Regions from separate parts of the Exiguobacterium sp. Leaf187 genome, predicted to be linked through region 1. Evidence: a T-box and tRNA genes for the amino acid it is inferred to sense, from the RefSeq annotation. Region 1 holds a T-box; the other holds one or more tRNA genes.

The links. A T-box is a leader RNA that pairs with one kind of tRNA and senses whether it is charged. The one in region 1 lies ahead of argS (arginine--tRNA ligase), so its partner is inferred to be a tRNA-Arg.
Region 2: it encodes a tRNA-Arg, which carries the amino acid that the T-box ahead of argS (arginine--tRNA ligase) is inferred to sense. The anticodon was not compared.

The regions. Positions count from the first base shown of each region.
Region 1 covers NZ_LMPR01000011.1:54,333-58,911, reverse strand. Annotated here, with positions in the region: gene ASF99_RS14340 (GGDEF domain-containing protein) at 1-825, opposite strand, end outside; T-box leader at 955-1,172, shown strand; gene argS (arginine--tRNA ligase) at 1,233-2,915, shown strand; gene ASF99_RS14330 (hypothetical protein) at 2,946-3,551, shown strand; gene ASF99_RS14325 (metallophosphoesterase family protein) at 3,614-4,207, opposite strand; gene ASF99_RS14320 (carboxymuconolactone decarboxylase family protein) at 4,284-4,579, opposite strand, start outside.
Region 2 covers NZ_LMPR01000009.1:1,492,287-1,496,865, forward strand. Annotated here, with positions in the region: gene ASF99_RS11990 (sugar-binding transcriptional regulator) at 10-1,038, opposite strand; gene ASF99_RS11995 (glutaredoxin family protein) at 1,154-1,414, opposite strand; gene ASF99_RS12000 (RNA polymerase factor sigma-54) at 1,405-2,547, opposite strand; tRNA gene ASF99_RS12005 (tRNA-Arg) at 2,701-2,776, shown strand; partial or broken gene clpP (ATP-dependent Clp endopeptidase proteolytic subunit ClpP) at 2,959-3,543, shown strand; gene ASF99_RS12015 (hypothetical protein) at 3,665-3,901, opposite strand; gene whiA (DNA-binding protein WhiA) at 3,984-4,579, opposite strand, start outside.

The sequences.
Region 1 (4,579 bases):
CCAACCTTCAGAAAACGGCAATAGATGCGGTAAATCGAGGAGCAACGAATCGATCGTCTCGCGCTCGAAGCGGGAAATCAACAAGTGTTCCTTCGCATCATCAAATCGCTTAGCATTATCGTTTGCTTCAAGGGAGTCACCACGCTCTTGCAACAGACGTTTGAACAAAAAGAGAATCAAGACGGAAACTGTAGCCGCGACGAGCGGACTTTCATCGTAGAACCAGATTCCAAGTAGAGCACTTAACATGCTAATCCCGTAGACGAGGGACTGAAGCTTTACGAGACGTTGCCAGTCGTATTTCAAGTAGAGGAAGCGATTGACGAATAGACATTGGAAGTAAGAGACAAGGAAGACGGTGATCAAAAAGCCGATGAAAGGGAGTAAGGCTTTCGTATACGTAAAGTTTGAGCCGATTGGTCCGCCGAGCGCATAATACGCAAAGGCCGGAAGCGAGATGTAGACTAAATCGAACAAGGCGTTGATCGGGTAGAGATAAACGAAACGTTTCCAACGAATCGCTTTTCGGTGAGACATGAATTGAAAGACGAGAATACCGACTTGGCTTAAAATCAAGGCGTACGTTAAACCATAATTGAGGAATAAAAATAAGATGATGCCTTCTTGGAATGTATAGTAAATGCCACCACGACGGACATTATCGAACTGAAACAGGAGAACGAGTCCGAATAAATAAAGAGTGTTGATGATGGAGACAGAAGGATGGAAGGTTGGTGGATGAACGATGCCGATCACTAATAATGTCAAGGCGACGAGACCGAAGACGATCCAGCTCGTCCGGGCTACATGTTGGTAGTAGCGCATGAAACATCCCTCCCCCTGAGAAGTATCTTTTATTCCTATACCCGAATTGTGGAAATTTTGATAAGCCATTTACCAAAAAAATAAGGTTGAGAGAAAAGAAAGAATTGCGTATAATGTGAAAGATATCGAATACAGTCGATGATGAAGAGAGTAACGGTTGATATTCGTCAACTAGCGAATCAGGGAATGGTGGAAGCCTGAGGACGAACCGGTCGTGAAACGCACTTCTGAGACGCTGCCCGATTCCTGATGGAAAAGGCGTAGCCGGGGGAACCCCGTTATCCCCGAACAAGGTGGGTGTCGAGTGACACCAAGAAGAGTGGTACCGCGGTCATTCCGTCTCTTTGCGCGTGGCGCAAGGGGCGTTTTTTATTGCCAAAAAATCAGTAAAGCAGGAGGAAATAAAGATGAGTTATAAAGCGCAGTATGCAGAAGTATTACATCACGTCATGGAAGGTGCCTTATCGGTTGAACAAATCGAACAACTGATCGAGCAACCGAAACATGAAGATCATGGAGATCTGGCATTCCCATGTTTCATGCTCGCTAAAGCATTCCGTAAAGCACCGAACATGATTGCTTCGGAGCTCGCAGAAAAAATTGACGCGCCGTTGTTCTCGAACGTTCAAGCTGTTGGTCCTTACATCAACGTCTTCTTGAACCGGGAAGTCGTCTCGCAAGAAATCGTCAACCAAGTCCTGACGGAGCAAGAGGCGTTCGGATCAAGTGAAGCGAATGGAAAAACGATCGTCACTGATTTTTCATCACCAAACATCGCGAAACCCTTCTCGATGGGGCACTTGCGTTCGACGGTCATCGGGAACGCGCTCAACCAAATCTCACGTAAAAAAGGGTACGACGTCGTCGGTGTCAACCACTTAGGGGACTGGGGAACACAGTTCGGGAAATTGATGGTGGCTTACACGATGTGGGGTGAGGAAGAAGCGGTCCGTGCAGAACCAATCAAGGAATTGTTGAAATTATACGTCCGGTTCCACGAAGAAGCGGAAACAAATCCGGCACTTGAGGATGAAGGACGTCTCTGGTTCAAAAAACTCGAACAAGGTGATGAGCAGGCAACGACGCTTTGGACGTGGTTCCGTGAAGTCTCACTCGTCGAGTTTAACCGTGTCTATGAGATGCTCGGTGTTAAATTCGATAGCTTGAACGGAGAAGCCTTCTACAACGATAAGATGCAACACGTCATCGATTTGCTCGAAGAAAAAGATCTCCTCGTCGAATCAGAAGGGGCAATGGTCGTCGACCTCGAAGCAGAAGGTATGCCACCTGCTTTGATTAAAAAGAAAGATGGCGCAACGCTTTATGCGACACGTGACTTAGCAGCTGCTGTCTATCGTCTCGAAACGTACCGCTTTGAGCAAGCGTTCTACGTCGTCGGTGGGGAACAAGCGCTTCACTTCAAGCAATTGTTCGCAGTCTTGAAGAAACTTGGATTTGAGAACGTCGACGGAATGCACCATGTGCCGTTCGGTCTGATCATGAAGGACGGAAAGAAAATGTCGACGCGTAAAGGTCGGATCGTCTTACTTGAAGAAGTACTACAAGAAGCGATCGACGTTGCGAAGCAAAACATCGCGGAAAAAAATCCGAACTTAGCGAATGCCGAAGCCACGGCTCGTCAAGTCGGTGTCGGCGCCGTCATCTTCCACGACTTGAAGAACGAACGGATGAACAACATCGAGTTCGATCTTGAGCAGATGTTGAAATTCGAAGGCGAAACAGGACCGTATGTCCAGTACACGAATGCCCGTGCGCACTCGTTGCTCCGTAAAGGTGGCTATGATGGCACACCATTCGCTGGTAGTGCCGATGATCATGCATGGGGTGTCGTCTCGATGCTAAACCAATTCTCGACGGTCATCGATCGCGCGTTCACACGTCGCGAGCCATCAATCATCAGCCGCTACGTCTTAGATCTTGCACAAAGCTTCAATAAATACTACGGACACGTCCGTGTTCTCGAAGATGACGCAGCAAAACAATCGCGTCTTGCACTCGTCAAGTCGGTCACGATCGTCTTGACAGAGGGTCTTCGTTTACTCGGTGTCGGCGCTCCAGAAGAAATGTAAGACCAATCCACGAATAAGAAGAGGTAGATTATGAAGACTGAGACGAAAGAACGATTACAGCAAGCTGCTTCACAGATGAAGCAGGAGCCTTTGGCAGAAACGGTCGCCTTTATGGCTGATTTTCACGGGAAAGTCGCTGCTTGGTTACCGGGAGAGTCTGTCGATTTCGTTCACGATTTCGTGACGGCGCCGGAAGCCGATTTGATTGCTCCGATTGAAGGAGACGCATTACGGACGAAAGATAATTTTGAATTCTTCATGCGTAAGAAACAGACACGAAAAAAACTGGGTGAACTGTTGACGCTTTGGAAGTCGGCACGTACGACAGAGACGTTGAGTCAAATCGATGCGATCGGATTGAAAAAATGGCTCGCTCGTAATGAATTCCGTTCGGAAGACAAACCATGGGATTATTTGAACCGTCTGCATGTTCTCCTGTTCCTTGATTTGATGACGACGATCATCGATGATCATCGATTGACGAGTCTGCATGAGCAACTTGTCGGTACGACACCAGTCCCGACGAGCTTCGTACGTCGTCAAGGGGATGTCCGTCAAGTCATCGAAACATTCGCGGAAGAGACGAACTTCACACAAGTGGATGTCGTCAAGGCATCGCTTGTCCGTTATCTCTGATCAATAAGATGCATGAACAAAAGCCGTCGAGCCCTGTGCCCGACGGCTTTTGTCGTATCCTCTTACTTCGCCTGATAGAATACGATCGTTTGTTGCTCTGAATCGTAAAGACACCATTCTCGTTCGAAGACGACGGGACCCAGATTGACGGCATATCGTTTTCCTTTGATGGATAAAGTTTGACCTAGTGGGCTCGATTTGGCGATACCATTTCGAAACAAACCTCTGATATGACTATGACCAAAAAAGAGTAACGGTTCGCGTTGTTGTGACAGGTCGGGTAGAAAATCCCGCGACCAACTGAGTTGATCTCCATGAATCAATAACGCCCCCTCGATCCGTTGTTTTCGAGGGCAATCGCGTAATGCATCGATGACAGGAGACAGATGTGGTGGAACGAGAGACAGGATGCGCTCTTCTTGATTACCCAGTAACGTCTTAAAATCAATCAGCTCTATAAAATCATCATCGAGCGTCACGACGAGGGAGAGCGATTCGAAAGAATAGCGCTTCGCTCGCTTTTTACCGACATGGCATTCATGAACATCACCGAGACAAAACAAATGCGCATCGGGAGCGATCCGCCGTATGTCAGCTAGGACAGCCGCTGTGTCGGCTACTGAACTGTGAAGATCCGCAAAAAGGGCATAACGCATGATCGATCACTCCTTTGTTAAGGAGATACCCGAAAATGCGTCATGCCCATCTTTTTTCAATCAAGTCATGCGTATCTTATTCTGTTTCGACTGTGACGCCACGTTCTGCGAAGACGACTTTTGCGACTTCGAGTGCGTTCAAGACACGTGGGAATCCAGTGTAAGGAACAAGATGCATGATAGCTTCGACGATTTCGTTTCCTGTTAAACCAGCTGTCAATCCAGTATTGATGTGGAGAGCGAGCTGTGGTTCTGTACCTTGTGTGACGAGGGAAGCAATCGTCACGATTGCGCGGTCACGATTGACGAGACCATCACGGCTGTAAACTTCACCGTATGCGAAATCCGTGATCCACTCACCGACTGCTGGAG
Region 2 (4,579 bases), on a different contig from region 1:
AAAAGGGGGTTACCCTTTCAAAATCGAAGCTGCTGCGCCTTCATCCGTAATCAGGATGATGTCTGGCGACTGTTTGACATAGGCGTTGATCGCTTCTGCCTTCGAATGACCACCTGCGACGACGATGACGTGTTCGACTTGCTTCAAGTCAGCCAGTTGGAGACCAACCGTCTTGACCCGGTGCACGATGTTCCCGTCTCGGTCAAAGTAATATCCGAATGCTTCCGCTACTGCCTGTTCATGTTCCAGTCGGGTCAGGAGATCCTCAGACGCACGACGACGTTTTGCCATCGTTTTCGCCTCACCAATTCCATGTACCACGATTGAAGCACCTTTAATCATTTGAAGCACATTTTTTATGCTCGGCTCTTCGATCATCTTGACGAACGTCTCTGTACTGACCATGTCCGGGATGTGAAGCAGATGATAATCACTTTGAGCGCGTGATGCCATCCGTGAGCATACTGTGTTCGCTTGTAGTTCGAGCGTTTCTCCCAGTCCTCCGCGTGCTGGAACGAACGTCATCGGACGGTGTTCCTTGTCTGGCGACATCATCGCCGCGACGGAAGCCATCGTCGTACCGCCTGTGACAGCGATCGTATTGTGATGGTCTGAAGAAAGCTCTCGTTTGAGTCGTGCGACGGTTGCCCGCCCCATGTCTCGCTGTACCCAGAAGGTTTCATCGGAATCACCCGGTACGATGACGACGTCCCGTACTCCAAGTCTCTCTTTCAAGGCTTTCGCCATGTCTGAGATCCCTGCGAGTTCTCCCATGATGCTGTGCATGCTGCGAAGAACATTTCGTCCTTCATCCGTCAAGGACATCCCTTGCGTCGCGACCTCTAGGAGGTCTTGCTGCTTCAAGAAGTCGACTTCCCGCCGTAAGACGCGTTCCGTCAAGCCAAGGCTTGTCGCAAGCGTACGTCGTCCGATCGGTTGCATCAGTCGTACATAATGAAGGATGTCGTAGCGTGTCTGCATTTCTTCGATCAGATCAGGCACGATTCGTTTTTGGATCTGGACTAACTGCCGAATCATGTATTTCCCTCTCCTCTCAAGTAGCTGGACGCTTTCTGTCCCGCATGTCATAACGTGTCCCACTTGGTACACCGTTATCATAACAGTCCGTTTCTCGCCTTGCAAGTCTCGTTTCTCAAGTTTTTTGAAGTAAGCGGTTTCTTATCGTTTCCGTCTCGAATTTGCCATAACTCCAGATTTCCTCGTCATGCATGACGACCGGAATCTCATATAAGAACCGTAGACTGAGCGCTTCATCCTGATCAATGTTAACTTCCTCGAACGTCCATTCCGGAAACTCATCGAGTACGAAGTCGAGTAAGATGGCGGCCTCTTCACATAGCGTACATCCCGGACGTGAATAGAGTGTTAAGTGTCTGTGTCGTTTTAATCCCATTCTGATTGCGCCTTCCTTTGCTGCATCGTTTTTTTCGTTAAACCAAGCGCTGCCCGGTACTTCGCGACCGTCCGCCTTGCGACTGTCAGACCGTCTGCTTGCAGGCGATCCGTCAATTGCTGATCACTTAACGGACGATCGCTGTGTTGAATGTATTCGGCGATCCGCCGTTTAATCAAAAAACTCGAATCTCCGGTTGTCGTCCGTGAGACGAACAAGTCTTCTAGGGCAACGAGACCATAGACCGTCTCGACATACTTCTCAGAAATCGCTCGACCAATCGTTGACGGATGATGCCCCGTCGCCTCAGCGACTTGTTTTTTCGTCAGTGGCTCGAGATGCAGTTCTCCTTTGAACCAGCGTTCTTGTCGCTCAAGCAAAACTGAGAGGATCGCATGCATCGTGACACGGCGTCGTTCGTACGCGCGCAAAAAAGGCGTTGCCTCTTTTAATCCGAGCCACGTCTGATCCGTATCGAGTGTCGTCCAGTCGATCTGAAGTTTTCCATCTAACAGGTGAATCCGTGCTTCTGCCATGACCGGTCGTTCTTCTTTAGGAAGATCCGGTGTCCGGCTCAGCCTTGTCAATCGTTTTCGCAACCGCGCTCGATCCTGTTCACTGAACTGAGCGAACACCTGACTCGCCGGTTCATGTCGTAGCCGATCCGTCAGTCCGATCAATTCCGTGTCGTCTAGCTCGATTGCTTGTAACCATTGGCACTCGCGTTCCGAGCGGGCAGCGATGCCGACTGGTTCACATTGTTGTAAAAGTGTCCGTGCTTCTGTAATCGTTGCGACATCGGTCGAGAAGGATGCAGCGAGCTGCTCGTCCGACGTCCGTAATAAACCGTCCGCTTCTAAATACACGATGAGTTGTTCCGCCATATATCCTATTTCCTGTCTGACTGATTCTAAACGTATTTGTGCAAGAAGCTCGTCTTCATAGGATGCCATATTACCTGCCATCTGCTCGACCTCTAGCGAAACCTGATTCGGGTAATGACGATGCAACCGTCGTTTCAACCGTCGCCATTCCTCCTCGAGCTCAGCAGCTGGTTGCTCAAGCACATGTAATTGATACTGTTGTGACGCCGATAACGTCATCTGTTGCGTCTGTTCCTGGCGTTGATCCATCGATTCCCCTCCTCCTCTTCTTATTATAGAAGAAACGTTTTAAGAAACGTGCTCTGAGCCTCTTTTAAGTCGCTAAGGAAAAGAAAAGTCATGCTTCCCTATTGCTTTCCTGAAAAAATGTCGCTATACTATTAATTGTTCAGTACATCAGATGCACCCGTAGCTCAGGGGATAGAGCACTGGTTTCCGGTACCAGGTGTCGGGAGTTCGAATCTCTCCGGGTGTACCATTTATTCAACTACAAGGCAATGCCAGCAATGGCGTTGCCTTTTTTCTATATTGATATGTTTCGTTTGCCCTTGTAATGGAAAAATACCTAAAAGTCGCATCGTATCTTTTGACCAATATTGACCAAAGGATTATGATAAGGATAAGTCGAATAGGAAGCTACATACCAACTATAAGGAGGCAAAGACTATGTTAATTCCAACAGTCATCGAACAAACAAACCGCGGGGAACGTGCTTACGATATCTACTCACGTTTGCTAAAAGACCGCATCATCCTTCTTGGGAGCGCGATTGACGACAACGTCGCCAACTCAGTCGTTGCCCAACTTCTGTTCTTAGCAGCAGAAGATCCAGATAAAGAAATCTCGCTTTACATCAACAGCCCAGGTGGTTCGATCACTGCCGGTATGGCGATTTACGATACAATGAACTTCATCAAGCCACAAGTCTCAACGATTTGTATCGGTATGGCAGCATCGATGGGTGCGTTCTTGCTTCAAGCAGGTGCAAAGGGAAAACGTTTCGCGTTACCAAACGCTGAAATCATGATCCACCAACCACTCGGTGGTACACAAGGTCAAGCATCGGATATTAAAATCCATGCGGAGCGTATCATCAAAATGCGTGAGCACCTCAACAAAATCATGGCTGAAAACACAGGACAACCACTTGAAGTCATCGAACGCGATACAGAGCGTGACAACTTCATGTCAGCACAAGCTGCTGCTGATTACGGTCTCATCGACCGCGTCATGGAACGTGCATAAGTCACCCAGAGTGTCTCCTTCGGGAGGCACTTTTTTTGTATCTGTAGGAAAGCGAACTCTTCTCTATTCATCTGCATACAACAAAAAACCTCCCGTTCCTTGTAGAACGAGAGGTCGATGATCAGTCGATCAAGTCTGTGATATCTGAAACGATGTCGTGGTTTTCACGAATCAGCGAGTAGATCGCGTTCGCATGTGGCGAAAGCTCTTCTTCTGCTTGTAATTGTTTCAGGAATAAAGATGTTGCGAACGCAACGAGTGTGCTTTTCGGTACACCGATTGATTTTGCTTTTTTCGTTAATACTTCGTCAAACTTCGCGTCTACAGTGAGCGAAATACGTTTCTTTTCGTTAGCCATTTCAAAAACTCCTTAATTCGAACATTTAGTTGCATCGACTATATATTATAGTAGACTATGGTTCATCTCGCAAGCGACCCTCTTATAAGGCCCCTGTCATCGACTCTCCATTCCGTACTTTTTCAGCGATTTGATCAATCTTCCGCAACCGGTGATTGATTCCTGATTTTGAGATGGAGCCGCTTTCGACCATCTCCCCGAGCTCTTGTAACGTCACGTCTTGATGTGTCACGCGCAAGATCGCGATCTCCTTCAGCTTATCCGGTAAGACGTCAAGACCGACCGTCCGCTCAAGGAACTTGATGTTCTCGACTTGGCGTAATGCCGCACCGACCGTCTTGTTGAGGTTCGCTGTCTCACAGTTGACGAGACGGTTGACCGAGTTACGCATGTCTTTTAAGATCCGTACGTCCTCGAACCGTAGCATCGATTGTGTCGCATCGACGAGCTTGAGAAAATCGGAAATCTTTTCGCTCTCTTTGATATAAAGGATATGCCCTTTTTTTCGTTCAATCGCCTTCGCGTTTAAATCAAAGACGTTCGATAGACCGCGGAGCGCCGCATTATGTTCTTCATATAAACTGAAGATCTCTAAGTGATACGACGACGTCGCCGGATTGTTGAGCGAACCTCCGGCGAGGAATGCTCCTCGTAAATACGCACGCGCTTTTCGTTCAT